DNA from 4 places in the Paenarthrobacter ureafaciens genome. Region 2 is predicted to be linked to each of the others. Evidence: riboswitches for the same ligand, from Rfam matches in the RefSeq annotation. Region 2 holds a riboswitch; each other region holds the start of a gene.

Region 1 (4,359 bases), 1.4 Mb from region 2:
AGGGGCCGTCGACGCGCTACCGGCCCCGCTACTGAGCTGCGGCCAGCCCGCGTAGTATCGGAGATCCGGCCCCGCGACACCCAGCGTCAGGTGCGCCGCCGTAAGAGCCCGATGCGCCAGGTGGCCGATTTCGCAGCAGCCAGTGGTGTAGGGCAGAAGGCCGGCGTAGCACTCGCTGCTACCGGTCTTGCGCTCACTGTCGGCCTGCCTGCAACGAGTCCCGTCATGGCCACGTCCGAGTCCGGGCAGACTGAGGCCGCACTGGCTGTGGGCGGCGGGAGCCAGCCAGAGGTCTCCGCGGAAGCGTCCGCCAAGATCGACTTCAGCCGCGCCGCGGTGGCAACCAAGGCGGATCCCGACGGCAAGCTCAAGCAGTTGCTGAGCGCCCAGTCCGTGGGAAGCATCCAGGCCAGCTCCTCCAAGGGCACCATGGCCAGCCCGTTGGACACCCTCAGCACCGCATCACCGTTCGGCTACCGCATCAGCCCGCTGACAGGCGGCAGCGGCGATTTCCACCGCGGCCAGGACTTCGTGGCCCAGTGCGGCACGGCAGTCCACGCTGCTGCGGCGGGCAAGGTCACCTTTGCGGGTTGGCACGAATACGGTGGAGGCAACCGCGTGGTGGTGGACCATGGCAACGGCCTGGAAACCACCTACAACCACTTGTCGTCATTCAAAGTCAAGGTCGGCGACACCGTGAATCGCGGAGACACCGTTGCCTTGAGCGGCACCACGGGCGCTTCCACCGGCTGCCACCTCCACTTCGAAGTCCAGGTCAACGGCGAAGTCGTCGACCCCATGGGCTGGCTCTAACCCGAGTTGATGGTCGTCTCTCGCATTCTTGACACGCCCCGTGATCTGAATGTGACATTTTAGTTCAACTGTTGTACCGTACAAAGCGCATCGGCTTTTTAGGGGGCCGATGCACTTGGGTGGATTGCCTAGCTCTGCCACCACTCAAGGTCCGTTCGCATAATTCGTCTGGCAGGGGCGGGGGAACCAATTTTGGTCTTCGAAAGAGGGCCTTGGGGTTAAGTCACAAACGCTTCCAACGGCGTGTGGCCGGATGACTCCCATCCGAATCCGACAGCTCACCTCGCAGGCATTGGGAGAGGCTACCTTCGTGTCATCACGCACTACTTCTGCGCGCCACCGCGCCCAGACGGTTACCCCGTTGAACACTCTTTCCAAGGCTGTTTCAGCGAATGCCGGAACCGTCGGCCGCCAGGCCGCAGTCCTTGCAGCAGCATCGGGCTTGGTCCTCAGCGTCGGCCTTCCTGCCCAGGCAGCGGATACTGACGTTTCCAAGGCTGAGTCCAGCGCACAGCAGCTGGTGACTACCGCCGTCGTCACGGCGGAACCAACCGCCACTGTTTCCTTTGAGAGCCCCGTTGTGGTTACCAAGGAAGCCCCCAAGATCCAGCGCGCTTCCCAGACCACGCAGCGCTCCCAGGCGAACGGCAACCAGAATGCCGGCCAGGGCGAGGGCGCAGTCACCGCCAAGTCCGCCGGCTCCAAGGATTCCGCAGCCAGCGCCGCGGCTTCGGGCCTCGCAGCAATCGCGTACACCGGCATCGGCCACCCGTACGTCTGGGGCGGCACCACCCCCAACGGTTGGGACTGCTCCGGCTTCACCCAGTGGGTTTACGCGCAGGCCGGCATCAGCATCCCCCGCGTCAATGCATGGACCGCCATGAAGCCCACCAGCACTCCCGCTCCCGGCGACCTCGTCATGCAGAACGGCGGTGCCCACGTTGGCATTTACGTCGGCAACGGCATGATGGTCAGCGCCCTGAACCCCAGCCAGGGCACGCTGCTTCACTCGGTAGCTTCTACCGGAACCTCCTCCTTCTTCACCCTGCGCTAAAAACCGTCCAGGTAAGCCAGCGCGCCCCCCGGGTGCTGGCCTGCCCATGACCCGCGTGCTTCCCAGCAGCACGCGGAAACGAAAAGAGATCATCATGACCAGTGCAAACAAGGTTGCGCGGCACCGGGCCGAGGCTCCCAAGACCAGCTCACTTGCCGTGATTGCAAAGGCAGTTTCGGTGAACGCCGGTGGCGTCGGCCGCCAGGCAGCCGTCATCGCCGCGGCTTCGGGCTTGGTCCTGACCAGTGGCGTTGCTGCCAATGCGGCGGATACCAATGTGGATCGCGAGTCCACCTCAACCACCTCCCTGGACATCCAGTCCGTCGTGCAGTCCACCATCGCCGCTGACTCCACCGTTGCCATCTCCTACGAGAGCCCGGTTGTCACCACGGTCGAGGCGCCCGCGCCCGTCGTGGAGAAAGCCCCGGCCAAGGCTGAAGCGAAGAGCTCCGCACAGGAAGCCACTGCCTCAGCTTCCAACGCTGCTGGCGGCGCAACCGTGGCAGTCAGCAACGCTGCACCGGCAGCAAAGGCTCCGGCTGCTTCCAGTGGCCTCGGTGCGGCCATTGCCGCTGCAGCCTACGCCCAGCTCGGCGTGACCCAGGACTGCACCATGTTGGTCACCAACTCCCTCGCAGCCGTGGGTATCAACTTCCATGACTGGCCTGCGGGTTACCTTTCCCTTGGACGTACGGTCAGCGCAGCGGAAGCCCAGCCGGGCGACCTCGCTTACTACGCCAACGGTGGTCTGGCCGGACAGGCCCACATCGCCGTCTACGTCGGCAACGGCATGGCAGTGCATGGCGGATGGAACGGATCCACCACTGCTCTGTTCAGCGTCAACGTCGGCTCGGGTCCGGTCTTCATCCGGGTCAACGGCTGATCGAACTTTGAGGAAATACCCCGCAGGTTTCACCTGCGGGGTATTTCCGTCTTAAGGGGCAGGACCGGGGCCTGTGGGCGACATCACAAGCTAATTCCACTGATAATTCGTTGATATGGCATATAAGTGCTTACTCTTATGGTGTCGATCCACAGCCCGTACATGCAGAGGGCAGCCGGCCCTCGTGCCCCTGGCGGGTGCGGCCGTTAAGAGGTACGTGCATGCGCACACTCGTTCTGAATGCTGGATATGAACCGCTGGCGGTAGTTACCTTCCGCCGGGCGCTGGTCCTTGTGCTCACCGGAAAAGCAAGCGTAGTGGCCGAAGGCGACGAACCTGTCGTCGGGCCGCAGGAGATTCTGGGACGCCCGTCCGTGATCCTCCTCAATCGCTACATCCGGCCGCGGTACAACAGGATTACGGCCGTCAGCCGGCGCGGAGTTCTCCGCCGCGACGGCCACCGCTGCGCCTACTGCGGTAAGACAGCCCACACCATAGACCACGTCCACCCCAAATCCAGGGGCGGCGCGGATTCCTGGGAAAACCTGGTTGCGGCGTGCTTGAAATGCAATAACGCCAAGAGCGACCACACGCCGGCAGAGATGGGTTGGAAACTCCGTTTCACACCCGGCGTCCCCTCCGGAACCATGTGGCAGATCAAAGAACTCGAGAAGCCTGCGCCGGACTGGGATCCGTTCCTCTTGCCGGAATCCGCTGCCTGATTGATGTGCGTCCGCCCTATGCGGCACCGGTAATCCTGTGCGGCACCGGTAATCCGGGGCGGCACCGGTAATCTGGGCGAATGGAGTTCAACGCAGTGATCTTGGCGGGTGGCAGGGCCACCCGCCTTGGCGGTGTGCCCAAACCTTCGCTGACCTACGACGGCGCCACCCTGCTTTCGCATGCCCTGGACGCAGCCAGGGGTGCTGTGGCAACCGTAGTGGTGGGCCCCGATCCCGGCACGTTGCCGCCCGGCGTGCTGACTGCACGGGAGGAACCTGTATTCGCCGGTCCTGCTGCGGCGATTGCCGTAGGACTGGCTGCCCTGGCGGATCGGGGGCCCGCCCCTTGGACCCTGGTCCTCGCGTGCGACATGCCGCATGCCTCCCGCGGTGTGCAAGCGTTGTTGGCTGCCCTTATTGCCACGCCGAAGACCGAGGGTGCCATCGCCGTGTCCCCGGACGGGCGCAAGCAGCCGTTGCTGGGGATCTACAGCACACGGGCCATGGAAAGGGAAGTGGCCCTGGCCTCGGAAGGGGGAGGGTTAACGAACTCTTCAGTGTTCCGCCTGCTTGCTAGGCTGAAGGTGATGGCGGTGCCTGTTCCCAGCGGTTCCACGGATGATGTGGACACGTGGGCGGACGCCGCGGTACTGGGCATAGACAAACAGCAGGAGGCGGACGTGAAGAGCCAGGAAGAGACTCTCGAGGAATGGTGCCGCATGCTGCTGCAGGCATTCGAGCTTGAAGGCGTCGAGGTGGATGTCAACGAGGTCCTCGCCGTTGCTGGCGTTGCGGCGCATTCCGTGGTGCGTCCCGCTGCACCCCTGACCACGTTCATTGCCGGCTATGCGGCCGGAATGGCCCGGGGAATCGGGCAAGCCAACGAC
Region 2 (4,359 bases):
GCCAAACTCCATCTGCATCGCAGCAGCATTTACAACCGGCTCGGCAGGATCCGCCAACTCATTGGAGCCGATCCCCTCAGTGGTGCCATCCGGCTGGAGCTTCACGCCGCGCTGAAGGCCCGGCGCTGGGCGCTCAGGCCACGAATCTAAAGGCGCCACAGGATGAACTCCGATGGACAGCCCCTGCCCGTACGCTTAGGGTGAGAAAGCGGTTTCTCGCAGGATTAGTAACTAGGGAAACCGTTCCAAGCGGGACCTGTTACCAATGCGAAAGGGGGCGGGGTGGGCGGCGTCGTTTCCGGCATCCTCATCATTTCGGCAGTCATTGCCGTGGGCTACCTGGCCGTCCGGTGCAAACTGCTCGCCCCGGAAGTGCAGGCTGCTCTGACCCGCACCGCCTTCTACATCACCAACCCGGCGCTGCTCTTCACCGTGGTGGCCGGGAGCGACATACGGGCCGCGCTCGGCGTCGACGCCCCGCTGGCCCTTCTGTCTGCTGCCGCGATGGGCCTCATGTACTGCCTGCTGAGTTTCCTCTTTTTCCGACGGTCCGTTGCCGAAACGGCCGTGGGAGCCATGGCCAGCAGCTATGCCAATGCCAACAACATCGGGATCCCCGTTTCCCTCTACGCGGTGGGAACGGCCCAGCACGTTGCCCCGGTCCTGCTGGTGCAACTCCTGGTCCTGGCGCCCTTCTATGTCACCATCCTTGGTGTGGCCGGAGGGGCGAAAATTCCCTGGAAGCGGGTAGTGCTGCAGCCGTTGGGGAATCCCATGATCATCGCGTCAGCGCTGGGTGTGGTGGTGGCGTTGACCCGGTGGGAGGTTCCGGAACTGGTCCAGCGGCCCATCGATATGTTGGCCGGAGCTGCCGTTCCCATGGTGCTGCTCGCCTTCGGGATGTCCTTGGCGGGCCGCGCTCCGCTGCAGAAGGGCGACGGCCGGGTGGAAACCGTGGTGGCGACGCTCCTGAAACTCGTGGGGATGCCCTTGGTGGTCTGGGCGCTGGGGCGGTTCGTCTTCGGGCTCGAAGGGCAGCACCTCCTGGCGGTGGTCATCATGGGTGCGCTTCCCACGGCACAGAATGTGTTCCTTTTCGCTTCCCCGTACGGCCGTGGCACTGTTGTTGCGCGCGACGTCATCCTCCTGACCACAGTGCTCTGCGTGGGGGCCTTGCTGGTGGTCGCGTGGCTCTTGGGGTAGCGAAACATGTGACCGACCCGGGGGCGGAAGAGCCGGGTGGCAGAACAGTCGGGTGGCAGAACAGTCAGGTGGCAGAACAGAAGGCAGGAACCCTTGCTGGGTCCCTGCCTTCTTGGCTTTTTTGCGGCGCCCGTCAGAAACGGCGCAACCGCTGGTGGCTCCAGCGGCCCATCCGATGGCGGAAAGTGGCCGTCCGGCTGCTGCAGCAGTACCGGCCGTGCCAGCCGATGTGGGTAGTGGTGCGGGGCATGCGGGTGCTCACTTGAGGACCCCCTTGGCTGCGTCGAGCAGGCCGTCCACGTCCAGGCTCGGAACCTCCGTCGGTGCGCTGGACTTAGGGGCGGAGCCCGGCTTCGGGGAGTCGCTGGGCCGCGGCTTGGAAGTCTGCGTCGTCGTCGGCGTGGGCGTTGGGGTGGTGGTTGGCGTCGTCGTCGTTGAAGGCGTCGTGCTGGGCGAAGGCGCCGTGATGTTGTCCGACGGCGGTGCCGGCTGACTCGGAACGGGCGACGTCACGCCCGGTACCGGAACCACGGCCGAAGGGGCGTTGGACGGAATCCACTTGGGGTCGGCCAACGAAACCTGCGGCGTCGGAGTGGACGACGGCGGTGCTGCCGCTGCCGGAGAGGCTGCTTCGACTGCGGACTGCCCGGTATCCGTCGTAGCGGCCGACGTCGAGGACGCGGTGGAGTAGGACGGCGTCGGGCCAGGAGTGGCCGAGCCCGTTGCCCGGCCTTCGCCGGAATTGTTAGCGCCACTGGCCTGGTTTTGGGTGTCCTGGCCGAAGATCGGCAGGTCCATGGCTTGGCTTACCGTTCCCACCGTGAGGACCAGGCCCAGTGCTCCGGCGACCACCGCCATGCGCTGGCTCATGGTCTTCACGGACGCTGCCTTGGTCAGGACGGCGTGGGGTTCCTTGGTGAAGGATGAGGAAGCAAAGGAACCAAAGGCCGACTTCGCAGCATTGCGTCTTGCAGCGGCTCGTCCTGCCGCAGGGCGTGCGCCGTCGTGTTGGCCCCGGGCGGTCTTGCGACTGGCCAGTCCGGCGGCGGCTGTAGCGTCAGCGGCGATCCGGGCCGGCGTCTTGGGCTGGGCGGTCCCGGCCTCGGCGGCAACGTGCGCCGAAACCACCGGAATAGCGGCAGTCGCGGGCTCGGCCTCAGCGGCAGGCTCCGCCGGCGTGGCCTTCACCACGGGGATGGCAGCCGTGGGCGGCCCGGGCGTAGTGGACTCCGAGCGCGGAGGAGCGGCAACTACCGGGATGGCTTCGGTGCGCGGCTCTTCGGTGGGGGATTCAGCGGGGGTTTTGGAGACGGACTCTGCACTCGGTGCAGCTTCCGGAGCCACGACTGCCTGGGCCGCGCGCTCGCGTTCCATCGCCCGACGCTGCGCTCGTGTCATGGGCGCAGCGGTGGGGTCGGTTGCGGTGGCGGGTGCCGCCGTCGTGCTTTCCATTTCGGTGGCCGGACCGCTGGGCTGGGCCCGACGGCGTCCGGTTGGCTTGGTGGGCTGGCCGTCCCCTTGGGCACGGCGCGGCTGATCCATGGTTGGGGACATGGTGTTTGCCTCTCAACGCCTGCGAGGTTAGCTGTCGGGTTCGGACGAGGCCGTCCGGCCGCACGTGGCGGCTTCACCCCAAGGGCCTGCGGGGAACAGGCCCGGGAACTCTGGGTCCCCCGTCTCTGCCGCGGGTCTGGCGGGATTCCGGGATGCGGCAGAGCTCGGCGTCAGCCCGGAAGCGGCCCAGCGGAGATACGGGTCGCCCTACGAAGTTACAGCAGCAGGGAAGTAAAGTCACATTAATGTAACGGACGGTACATGAGGGCCGGCAGCGCCCGCGCTGACGGACGGACGCGCCACACACCGTCCACATATCCCTGGTGAGCACTAGCTTTCGGCGTCTACCGGTCGGTAGACATGAGCTATGGACCTACCCGTGATGCCACCCGTTTCGCCCATGCTCGCCAAATCCGTGCCCAACATTCCTGAGGTTGGGCACTACGAACCCAAATGGGACGGGTTCCGGACCATCGTCTTCAGGGACGGGGATGACGTCATCCTGGGCAGCCGGAACGAGAAACCCATGACCCGGTACTTCCCTGAGCTGGTGGAGGCGTTGAAGAAGAACCTGCCGGAGAAATGCGTGGTGGATGGCGAGATCATCCTTATTTCCGGCAACCGGCTCGACTTCGAAGGACTGCAGCAGCGCATCCACCCCGCCGACAGCCGCGTCCGGATGCTTGCAGAGAAGACGCCGTCCTCCTTCGTCGGGTTCGACCTCCTGGCCCTCGGGGACGAAGACCTCACTGCCCGGCCGTTCTCCGAGCGCCGTGCTGCGCTGGAAAAGGCGCTCGCCGATGCCGAGCCGCCCGTGTACGTGACGCCTGCGGTCACCGACCTTGAGCGGGCACAGGAATGGTTCGTGCAGCTTGAGGGAGCAGGGCTCGACGGCGTGCTGTCCAAACCGCTCGACGGTACCTACCAGCCGAACAAGCGGGTGATGTTCAAGACCAAGCATGAACGGACGGCGGACTGCGTGGTGGCCGGTTTCCGTTGGCACAAGACGGCGGACGTCGTGGGGTCGATGCTGCTGGGGCTCTATGACGATTCCGGCAAACTCCACCACGTTGGAGTGGTGGCCGCCTTCCCCATGGCGAAGCGGAAGGCGCTGGTGGCCGAGTTGGAACCGTACCAGGTGGAGATCGCGGACCACCCCTGGGGAGAGTGGGCCAGCCAGGAAACCGGAGCGGCGGTTGGTTCGAGGATGCCGGGGGCCCAAAGCCGCTGGAGTGCCGGCAAGGACTTTTCTTTTGTTCCTCTGCGGCCCGAGCTGGTGATCGAAGTGGCGTACGACTACATGGAAGGAGACCGGTTCCGGCACACCACGCAATTCCGCAGGTGGCGGCCGGACCGGACTCCTGAAAGCTGCACGTACTCACAGCTGGAGGAGCCGGCCGACTATAACCTCGGCGAGATCCTCAAGCTGCACTAGGGGAGCTCTATTCCTCGTGCCCTTGGTCCATGCTCATGCTGTCTTCCGCTGGAGGCGTTTCTCCCGGGGGTACTCCGCCGCCGGGTTCAAGCCCTGTGACGTTGCCGTTGTCCGGATCCGGGTTCGCTGATGCGGCGGGATCGCGGTCTTCGTCCTGCCTCATGTCC
Region 3 (4,359 bases), 1.2 Mb from region 2:
CTCAGCCCAAGGCTTCTCCGTCTCCAGCACGGTCAAGGCGCTGGTCGGGTAGCGGGTGGCGGCATCCATGTAGGCGTCGTGGTCCGAGTCCCGGGAAGCCAGCCGCATGGCAAGGTCCTGCACGCCCGGCATGTGGGAGATCACCATCAACGTAGTAACTGTGTCCGGTACGTGGTTGATGACCGCGAGCATCTCTGTGGCCGAGGCTGCGTACAGCCCGTTCTCGAGCTTGGGCGTAGGAGCTTTTTCGCCCAGTTCATCGCAGATCCATGTGCACGTCTGGCGCGTCCGGAGGGCCGAGGAACACAGGATGAAGTCAGGGACCACCTTGTGCTTCAACAACCATTTTCCGGCCAACGGGGCTTCGCGGTGCCCGCGTTCCTCGAGGGGGCGTTCATGGTCGGGCACGCCCACGGGCCAGTCCGCCTTGGCGTGGCGCATGATCACAAGCCGTCTCAGGTGGTGGTCGCTCATCCAAATACCTTATAGCCGCGCCAGGCAGATACTCACTGACCAGACAAAACGAAAGGCGGCACATTCCGTCAGCGCAGTGGTTGCTCGAGTGAGCGCAGGCGCAGAGGGATGTGCCGCCTTTCGGCAGTTACAGGATCAGATCGAGTATTCCGGAGCGGCCCAGACGATGACCTCGGGGTGCTCGTAGAAACGGTAGCCCTGGCCGCGGACCGTGCGGACGGTGTTGGCGAGGCGGCCCAGCTTGGAGCGGAGACGACGGATGTGGACGTCGATGGTGCGCTCGTTGGGGACTTCCTCGGCGTTCCGCCACAGGCCTTCGAGGAGCTCGTCACGGCCCACCGTGCGGGTGCCGTTCTCAACGAGGTAGTTGAGGAGTTCGAATTCCTTGAACGTCAGGTTAAGCGATTCGCCGTCGAGGTGGACTTCGCGGCGGGCGAGGTCGATGAGCACGCCGGACGGGCGCGCTTCCTGCTGGGGCGCAGGACGTGCGGCTTCGGTGCGCTGGCGTGCGGCCACGGTGGGGTCACCGAATGTGGAACGTACGACGTCGAGTGCGGACCCGGGTGCGCTGGCGGGAGCAACGGCGACGGCGGCATAGCTTTCCGCGCCGGTCACGAGCGACTGGGCGTAAGCACGGATTTCCTGGGCCAGCTTGGCAATGGAGGTCCCGGCAGCAGCCGCGGTCTCTTCGTCAATACCCATGTAGAGCACGAATCCGCGGGCTACGTTGTCATTGGCCACGGGCCGGAGACGCTCGGACTGGGCCACCACCGGAGTGGGTGCCGTCATGGCTGCGGGCTCGGTAGCGGCAGGCACGGCGCGCAACTGTCCGTAGGAGTTCGGGTTGTAGCCCTGGGGAACGTAGCCCGGAGCCTGCTGGGCAGCAGCCTGGGTACCGGGTGCGTAACCGGGGCGGTTACCGAAACCGGGGCGGAGGCCGGCGTTGGAAGCGGCCTTGTTGGCGTTACGGACGGAGATGTGGACGTATCCGGATGCAACTGACATGGAGTGCTTACCTCAAAAGTGAATAGCCGTCATCGCGGCTTCGAATGCTGGTGTCCCCGCAATGAGTTTGGGGAGGGGCGCCCAACGGTGGGCTAGGGGGCGAATGCCTGAAACTTTTCTGGGGTGGGAAGTTAGGCTTGCATTCGACAACAGCGGGACTCGTCACCAGCGGGTGAGCTGGAGAAGATTGCTGCGGCTGCAGGTGCTGTTGAGTTCTTGTTCACATTGGAAGTGTGCAACGTAACAATGACAACACGCAAGTAACAAAGGGCGGAAACGTCCACATTCTGAGATAAGCGCGAGTATTGTGCCGCAAATCACAATTCAGCGGATTGCAAAAATGAATGCGGTTTTGTTCGGTCAAGGGCAGAAATATTGCGTTCTGGCTGAACTTTCTTCGATCAATGGCGCATGATGCCCCTCTGGATTCCCGCGAGCGCCCGACAAGCGGAATCTCACGATCTGAAACGGATGCTGTCCAATCGAAGTGGACGCCAGACTCGATATTCAGGCTCCCAATCTGCTAAAAGCTCCGAACGCCACCTGCGAACCCCCGCGCAGCCTCAGTGCCCCCGATTGTCGCGGCGCCGTGGCGCATCCTGCCCCGCCCTTCCTTGGGGCACATCCCCACCGCGGCGAATCCGGCAAGGCGACGCACCGGCGTCGTGATCTCTGTTACCTAAATGTGACTTTCGCTTGAACCTCCTGTACCGTCGAACGAGTGGGTCGCCCCAACCTTGGCCCACACCCGGGATGCGCCGAGCTCTGCCACTTCCCGGAGTTCCGTTCTGATTTCGAGGCAGAGACGGGGGACCCAGAGTCTCCGGGCCAGGCATTGCGCCGGCCCTTGGGGTGAAGCCGCAGCTACACGCGCGGCCGGATGACCTCATCCGAACCCGACAGCTAACTCCGCAGGCGCTGAGAGGTAATCACACATGTCTGAATTCAAGGATCAGTCGCGCCATGAGGCGCGTCACCGTGACGAAAACAACGCTCCCCTGACCAAGTCGCAGAATGTCCTGAAGAACGCTGCCCGCCAGGGTAGGACCGGCCACCGCATGTCGGTAGCAGCCGGCGTCGTCGCAGCCGCGCTGGGCGTTGCATCGCTCGGGCAGGCCGCAAACGCCACGTTCAACCTTCCGGAGATGAGCCAGGCAGCACAGACCCAGGCTTCGGTCCAGGTGGACCCGCAGACCCGCGAGAACGCTGCCGCTGAAGCCGCCGCCCAGGCTGAGGCCGCAAAGCGCGCCGCTGCTGAAAAGGCCGCAGCTGCCAAGGCCGCCGCCGAAAAGGCTGCTGCGGAGAAGGCTGCCGCAGAAAAGGCCGCAGCTGACAAGGCCGCCGCCGAGCAGGCTGCTGCTGCCCAGGCAGCAGCAGAGAAGGCTGCAGCCGACGCCGCCGCCAAGGCCGCTGCGGACAAGGCTGCCGCAGAAGCTGCTGCCGCCGCTGCAGCCCCCAAGGCCATTGATGATCCTGCCGCCGCAAAGGCCTACGCTGCCAGCATCCTGGCCAACTACGGCTGGGGTCCGGGTGAAATGACCGCCCTGAACACGCTCTGGGAAAAGGAATCGAACTGGCGCACCACTGCCACCAACGCTTCCAGCGGTGCTTACGGCATTGTCCAGTCGCTGCCGGCCGGCAAGATGGCTTCCGCCGGTGCTGACTGGCAGACCAACTACCAGACCCAGATCAAGTGGGGCCTGAACTACATCAAGGAACGCTACGGTTCGCCGTCCGCAGCCTTGGCATTCCACTTGGCCAACAACTGGTACTAAACCCGGACGTTGCCTGAGAAGCCGCTCCCGTTGCCGCCGCACGCACCAGTACCTACAGGAGCGGATGGCGGAACCGGGGGCGGCGTTGGCGTTTAACTAGGCTTCGGGTTCCTGCTCCACCGCACGCCGGACTGCTTCCACCGACGCCGCCACATCGGCGTCGTCCGTGGACCAGTTGCTGACGGAGATCCGCAGGATGTCCCGGCCCTGCCAGGAAGAACCTGACATCCACACGGCGCCTTCTGCCATGAGCCGCTGGGTGATCCTGCGCGTACGTTCGTCGCTCCCGAAACTCACCGAGACCTGCGTGAACACCACGTCATTGAGCACTTCCACCCCGGGGATCGAGGATAGGCCGTCAGCGAGCGCCCGCGCGTTCTCGGCCAACCGCTCCACCATGTCGATGACACCGTTCCGGCCCAATTGGCGCAGGGCAGCCCACACCGGAATACCGCGGGCGCGGCGGGACATCTCCGGAACTTTCTCGAAAGGGTCCCCCGGCCCGGCATCCGTCGCTATCAGGTAACTCGTATGAACGCTGAAGGCACGCCTCATGGCTTCGGGGCGGGCCACGATTGCCAGGCCGCAATCGTAGGGAACGTTGAGTGTCTTATGGGCATCGGTGGCCCAGGAATCAGCGAGCTCCACACCTGCCAGGCGTTCCCGCAGTTTCGGGCTCGCAGCCGCCCATAAACCAAAGGCGCCGTCCACGTGGACCCACGCACCACGGTCGCGGGCCACTCCGATGGAGTCAGCCATGGGATCGAAGGCGCCCGAGTGCAGGTTGCCGGCCTGGAGGCATAGGATCGCCGGGCCGGGTTGCTCTCCCATGGCGTCATCGAGCGCGTCGGGCAGGATCCGGCCTTCCCTGTCTGCGTCCACGGGAACACATGTCCCCAGGCCCAGATACCTCAAAGCGAGGTCCACCGCAGCGTGCCGCTCCCGCCCCGCGAACACCGTGATCCTCGGCGCCCCGGACAGGCCGAGGCCTTCCAGGTCCCAGCCGGCCTCGTCCATCAGGTGCTGCCTTCCCGCGGCAAGCCCGACGAAGTTGGCGGTAGTGGCCCCCGTGGTGAAGCCGACGTCGGAGGTGGCGGGCAAGTGC
Region 4 (4,359 bases), 770 kb from region 2:
ACGGCAAAGGGATGCTTGGCCCAAGCACCCATGAGGATGGTCAGGATGCCTGCCACGAAGGCCGTGGTGGCGGCGACGGCCGTGAAGCCCAGCGATGCCCCGCTCGAGTCAGCCCCCGACAGTATGAGGGGGTTCAGGACCACGATGTAGCTCATGGCAAAGAAGGTCGCGAAGCCGCCACGGATTTCCCGCGAATACGTGGATCCACGTTCGGAGATCTTGAAGTAGCGGTCGATTGCAGAACCCTGTTTAAGCATGGATGTCTCCGGGGATCGTGTGAGTGTGCTCTCAAATCCTATGCCCGCCCGTGCGGGGAGGCCTGACGATTCGCCTAGTCTGTAAGGAAGCCAACATTAGGAGAAACCGCCCCATGCGCACCATCCGCCCGCTCCTGGCCGCCGTCGTTGCTGCCCTCGCCTTCGCCTCGGCGCTGCTTTTCGGCGCCGCCCCGGCATCGGCGCACGACGCCGCAGAATCCACGAGTCCGGCCAGCGGAGCCACGGTTGCGGAAGTTCCGGCATCGGTCTCCGTCACGTTCAATAACCGGCCGCTGGCTATTGGTTCGGGCATGTCGGTGACCGCGGGCGGGGAGAACTGGGCGGACGGCGCCGTGCAAATCATCGACAACCAGGCGGTCCAAAAACTGCGCCCCGGCGCTCCGGCGGGCCAGTACACGGTGGTTTGGCGCGTCGTCAGCTCCGATTCGCACCCCATCGAGGGCACCTTTACATTCACGGCAACAGCAGGAAGCACGACGTCGGAGGGGGCCACCGCGGGAGCCTTGCCGTCCGCGTCGGGCCAGGCAGGTTCGGGCACTGTTCCGAGCGCAGGAACTGCGGCCCCCGGAACCCCCGTCAGCGAACCGGCTCCGGACGCCTCCCAGCCGTTCCCGTGGAGCATCGTGGCGTTTGCTGCATTAGCTGTTGCGCTCGTTATTTTCCTGGCCGTTACAGCCCGTCGGAAATTGGCTGCCTCCAATGATGCCGAGGGCGATAAATCCGCGGAATGACGGGGTTTTCTACATATCTGCGAAAATCTCGAAACGGTTACTGCGACACGCTCGACGCCCACTTCTCGTTACTTAAATGTGACTTTGCTGTGATCGTCGCGTACGGTAGTACCTGTGCCCGATCCGCATTCGGCGCACTTCCGGCCTGATTGCCTAGCTCTGCCGCAGGTCGGAATCCGTTCGCAGACATACCTACGGCAGAGACGGGGAACCCATTTTAGGCCGCCAATGAGCGCGCCTTGGGGTGAAGCCACGAAGCTTCCGCTGAACAGCGGTGGATAGTGGCCGGGTGACTCCCATCCGAATCCGACAGCTAACCTCGCAGGCATCGGGAGAGGCTCTTTCATGTCTTCACGCATTCTTCGCGGCCGTCGTAAGGCGGACAGCGTACGCCCCAATCCGTTCATCTCCATCTCCAAGGCAGTTGCCAGCAACGCTTCAGGCGCTGGCCGCCAGGCAGCCGTCATCGCTGCAGCTTCGGGTCTTGTCCTGACCGGTTCCATTGCTGCGCACGCTGCCGAAACTCCGGCACAGGCTCCGGTCCAGCGGGACTCCAGCCCCGCCACGGTTGCTGAAACCGTTGCCGAAACCCCCAACAAGGTTGTCACTGCCGCAGCAACGGCCACCGTCAACTTCGAGCGTCCCGCTGTTGCTTCCGTGGCAGCACCGGTCATCGAGAAGCCGGCTCCGGTTGTTGAGGCTCCCAAGAAGGCCGCAGCCAAGGCTGCTGCTCCCGCCGCTACCGCCACGGTTGCTGCTTCCGCACCTGCCGCTGCTGCTCCCGCAGCACCTGCCCCGGCACCCGCTGTTGGCGGCGTCAACGCAGCAATGGTTGCCTCGGCTTACGCCCAGATCGGTGTCATGCAGGACTGCACCGCCATGGTCGAAAAGGCCCTCGGCTCCGCAGGTATCCCGGTGGGCGACCTTGCACCCATGCAATTCATGAACTACGGCAAGGTTGTCAGTGATCCCCAGCCCGGTGACATGATCGTCCAGTCCGGCCACGTTGCCATCTACATCGGCAATGGCCAGGCCATCTCCGGTGGCATCAACGGTAACCAGACCGGCATCCACCCGATCAGCTGGCTGACCGCAACCGGCCCGCTCACGTACGTCCGCGCCGGCGCATAAGCTTCACGCTTCACAAAAAGGCCGGCACCCCGGAGGTTTTCTCCTCCCGGGGTGCCGGTTTTTTGGTTTAAGGCTTTTGGTCTAAGGCCCCTGCTCCAAGAGCCCTGTTTCAGGGCTGCCTTGGTGCCGCTGTGGGGGTTGCCGGGCTTAGGCGATCGCGAGGCCGGGCGCTGCTGGAAGTGCCACCTTCGAAGAGATGGCCTGCCCCACCGCCTTGGCCTGGCGGAGGACTTCCTTGGGGGTTGGCGTGATGAGTTCTCCCACTCCCACCAGATGCATGCCCACCGCGCGCATGGCGGCCACAAGGTTCTGACCAACGGCAATCCCCAGCTCGGCCAGCATCTTGCGTAGCTGGCTCTGCGCGCAACGCGTCACTACAACGTGGTCGGCAAGGAGAATGCCGTGCGCCGTGTGGACGGCCCATTGACGAGGGGATGCGAGGGGAGTTTCTGCAGCCGTGAGCAGGTCCAGCCGGACCGCCTTGGTGGTGTTGCGTACATCCAGGTGGTGACTGGCCGCGTAGTTCCGCAGGTGGCGGAGGATCTGGTTCCGTTCCAGCATGGAAGCGGGATCGGCTACCTCGCAGCGTTGCAGCATGCCGGTATGCACGGAAGGACCCGTCTGTGCCAGTGGGCCGAAGCCGTCCACCACGATCGAGCCCACGCCGTAGCGGCTGAGTTCGCTGGCCACGGCGAGGCCTGAGAGTCCGGCTCCGATCACCACGGTGGTGGTTCGCTCCGTGGCGGAATCAGGCATGAGTGACACTGCGTGGTTCCTCCTTGACGTACGTGCCCAAAGGCAGGATTGGACGCTTCCGGTTCCCCAAACGGTCGCAAATAAATGGCCGGTATGTGTTCTGGAACACTCTCACCGGCCATTCGGTGACTCGAACACTACAGAACTTTTGGGGCGTTGGGTAGCCTTCCTGACAGCGTGTTATTACTTCTTCCCGGGGCGTCCCGGGAGGGCCTTGAAACCGAGCCCGGACCGTTATGCAGATAGCGGAAAAGCCGCCTTGATTCGCTATAAGCAAACGAGAATAGTTGGCATTGGACGAGGAAGTCCCGTGGCTTCCTCGTTCACGGACATTAGCGCACAACGTGAGGTGTAACACCCCTACGTTGAACCTCTGGCAGAATGGCCGGAACATCAAGCAGCAGGTGGAGAGGCGGGCCCCAAATGGACCAGCACGGTAGTCACGTTGAACATCCCCGCGGCGGTGACGCGGAAGCAGTAGCCCCGGGCGGCATCGTGGTTGGAGTGGACGGCTCCGAACACGGACAATGCGCTTTGGTGTGGGCAGCGCGTGAAGCCGAACGCCGGCAACTTCCCTTGCACATCGTGACCGCTTATTCAGTGCCGATCTTCGCCGCCTCAGGGTTGGACGGCGGATACGCAACGGTGGACGACTCGATGATCCGGGAAGGCGCCGAAGCCATCGCCAAACAGGCCATGGAGAAGGTTTCCGGCTACAACATCGACGTTGACGCCTCGGTGGAGAACGGGGATGCCGCCGGTGTCCTGCTGGATCTCTCCGCGGAAGCCGCCCTCTTGGTTTCGGGCAGCCGCGGACGCGGTGGATTCGTCGGCCGTCTGCTGGGCTCCGTCAGCAGCGCGCTGCCGGCCCACGCGAAGTGCCCCACAGTGACGGTGCCGTTGTATTGCGCCGACCGCCTGGGCCAGAGCACCGAGGACAAGCACATCAAGGCCGAACACGCGAAGGCCGGTCCCCGCACTGTGGAGAACATTGTTGTAGTTGGTGTTGACGGCTCCGAACAGGCGCGAGTGGCGGTCCTTGAGGCTGCTGAACAGGCAGAACGCATGGGCGCGAAGCTGCGGGTAGTCTGCGCTGTGCCTCAGTACAGCGGCTCGCTGGCCTGGGTGCCGGCCCCCTTGGACAGGGATGCCCTGTTCGCGGATATCAAGGTCCAACTGGATGCCGGCGTTGCCTGGCTCCGCAGCCATTTCCCGCATCTCACGGTGGAAACCCAGCTGACAGACGGCTCTCCCGTGGACGTCCTGGTGGAGGCCAGCAGGGGAGTGGAACTGGTGGTCCTGGGCACCCGTGGACGCGGCGGGTTCGCCGGAATGCTCCTCGGTTCAACCTCGGACGGCGTGCTGCACCACGCCAAGGGACCGGTCATGGTGGTCCCGGATCGCGAAGACTCCAGGCTTGCGGACAGGCCCAAGTTCGGCCCCATGCTGGGCAACGACTAGGA

The links. A riboswitch is a leader RNA that binds a small molecule or an ion and turns the genes downstream of it on or off. The one in region 2 is predicted to bind cyclic di-AMP.
Region 1: another riboswitch for cyclic di-AMP. It lies ahead of AUR_RS15015 (C40 family peptidase); the one in region 2 lies ahead of AUR_RS08500 (hypothetical protein).
Region 3: another riboswitch for cyclic di-AMP. It lies ahead of AUR_RS14055 (aggregation-promoting factor C-terminal-like domain-containing protein); the one in region 2 lies ahead of AUR_RS08500 (hypothetical protein).
Region 4: another riboswitch for cyclic di-AMP. It lies ahead of AUR_RS12295 (NlpC/P60 family protein); the one in region 2 lies ahead of AUR_RS08500 (hypothetical protein).

The regions. Positions count from the first base shown of each region.
Region 1 covers NZ_SBHM01000007.1:2,291,501-2,295,859, forward strand. The annotation lists gene AUR_RS15010 (M23 family metallopeptidase) at 1-813, shown strand, start outside; cyclic di-AMP (ydaO/yuaA leader) riboswitch at 960-1,119, shown strand; gene AUR_RS15015 (C40 family peptidase) at 1,124-1,867, shown strand; gene AUR_RS15020 (NlpC/P60 family protein) at 1,962-2,750, shown strand; gene AUR_RS15025 (HNH endonuclease) at 2,972-3,472, shown strand; gene AUR_RS15030 (NTP transferase domain-containing protein) at 3,553-4,359, shown strand, end outside.
Region 2 covers NZ_SBHM01000007.1:928,018-932,376, reverse strand. The annotation lists gene AUR_RS08510 (PucR family transcriptional regulator) at 1-150, shown strand, start outside; gene AUR_RS08505 (AEC family transporter) at 283-1,203, shown strand; gene AUR_RS08500 (hypothetical protein) at 1,462-2,757, opposite strand; cyclic di-AMP (ydaO/yuaA leader) riboswitch at 2,760-2,909, opposite strand; gene AUR_RS08495 (ATP-dependent DNA ligase) at 3,125-4,192, shown strand; gene AUR_RS08490 (DUF6480 family protein) at 4,200-4,359, opposite strand, start outside.
Region 3 covers NZ_SBHM01000007.1:2,081,193-2,085,551, reverse strand. The annotation lists gene AUR_RS14065 (SixA phosphatase family protein) at 1-474, opposite strand, end outside; gene AUR_RS14060 (winged helix-turn-helix domain-containing protein) at 610-1,479, opposite strand; cyclic di-AMP (ydaO/yuaA leader) riboswitch at 2,256-2,409, shown strand; gene AUR_RS14055 (aggregation-promoting factor C-terminal-like domain-containing protein) at 2,415-3,254, shown strand; gene AUR_RS14050 (pyridoxal phosphate-dependent decarboxylase family protein) at 3,351-4,359, opposite strand, start outside.
Region 4 covers NZ_SBHM01000007.1:1,702,747-1,707,105, forward strand. The annotation lists gene AUR_RS12285 (NCS2 family permease) at 1-257, opposite strand, end outside; gene AUR_RS12290 (copper resistance CopC family protein) at 371-1,009, shown strand; cyclic di-AMP (ydaO/yuaA leader) riboswitch at 1,189-1,351, shown strand; gene AUR_RS12295 (NlpC/P60 family protein) at 1,355-2,140, shown strand; gene AUR_RS12300 (FAD-dependent monooxygenase) at 2,288-2,896, opposite strand; gene AUR_RS12305 (universal stress protein) at 3,320-4,357, shown strand.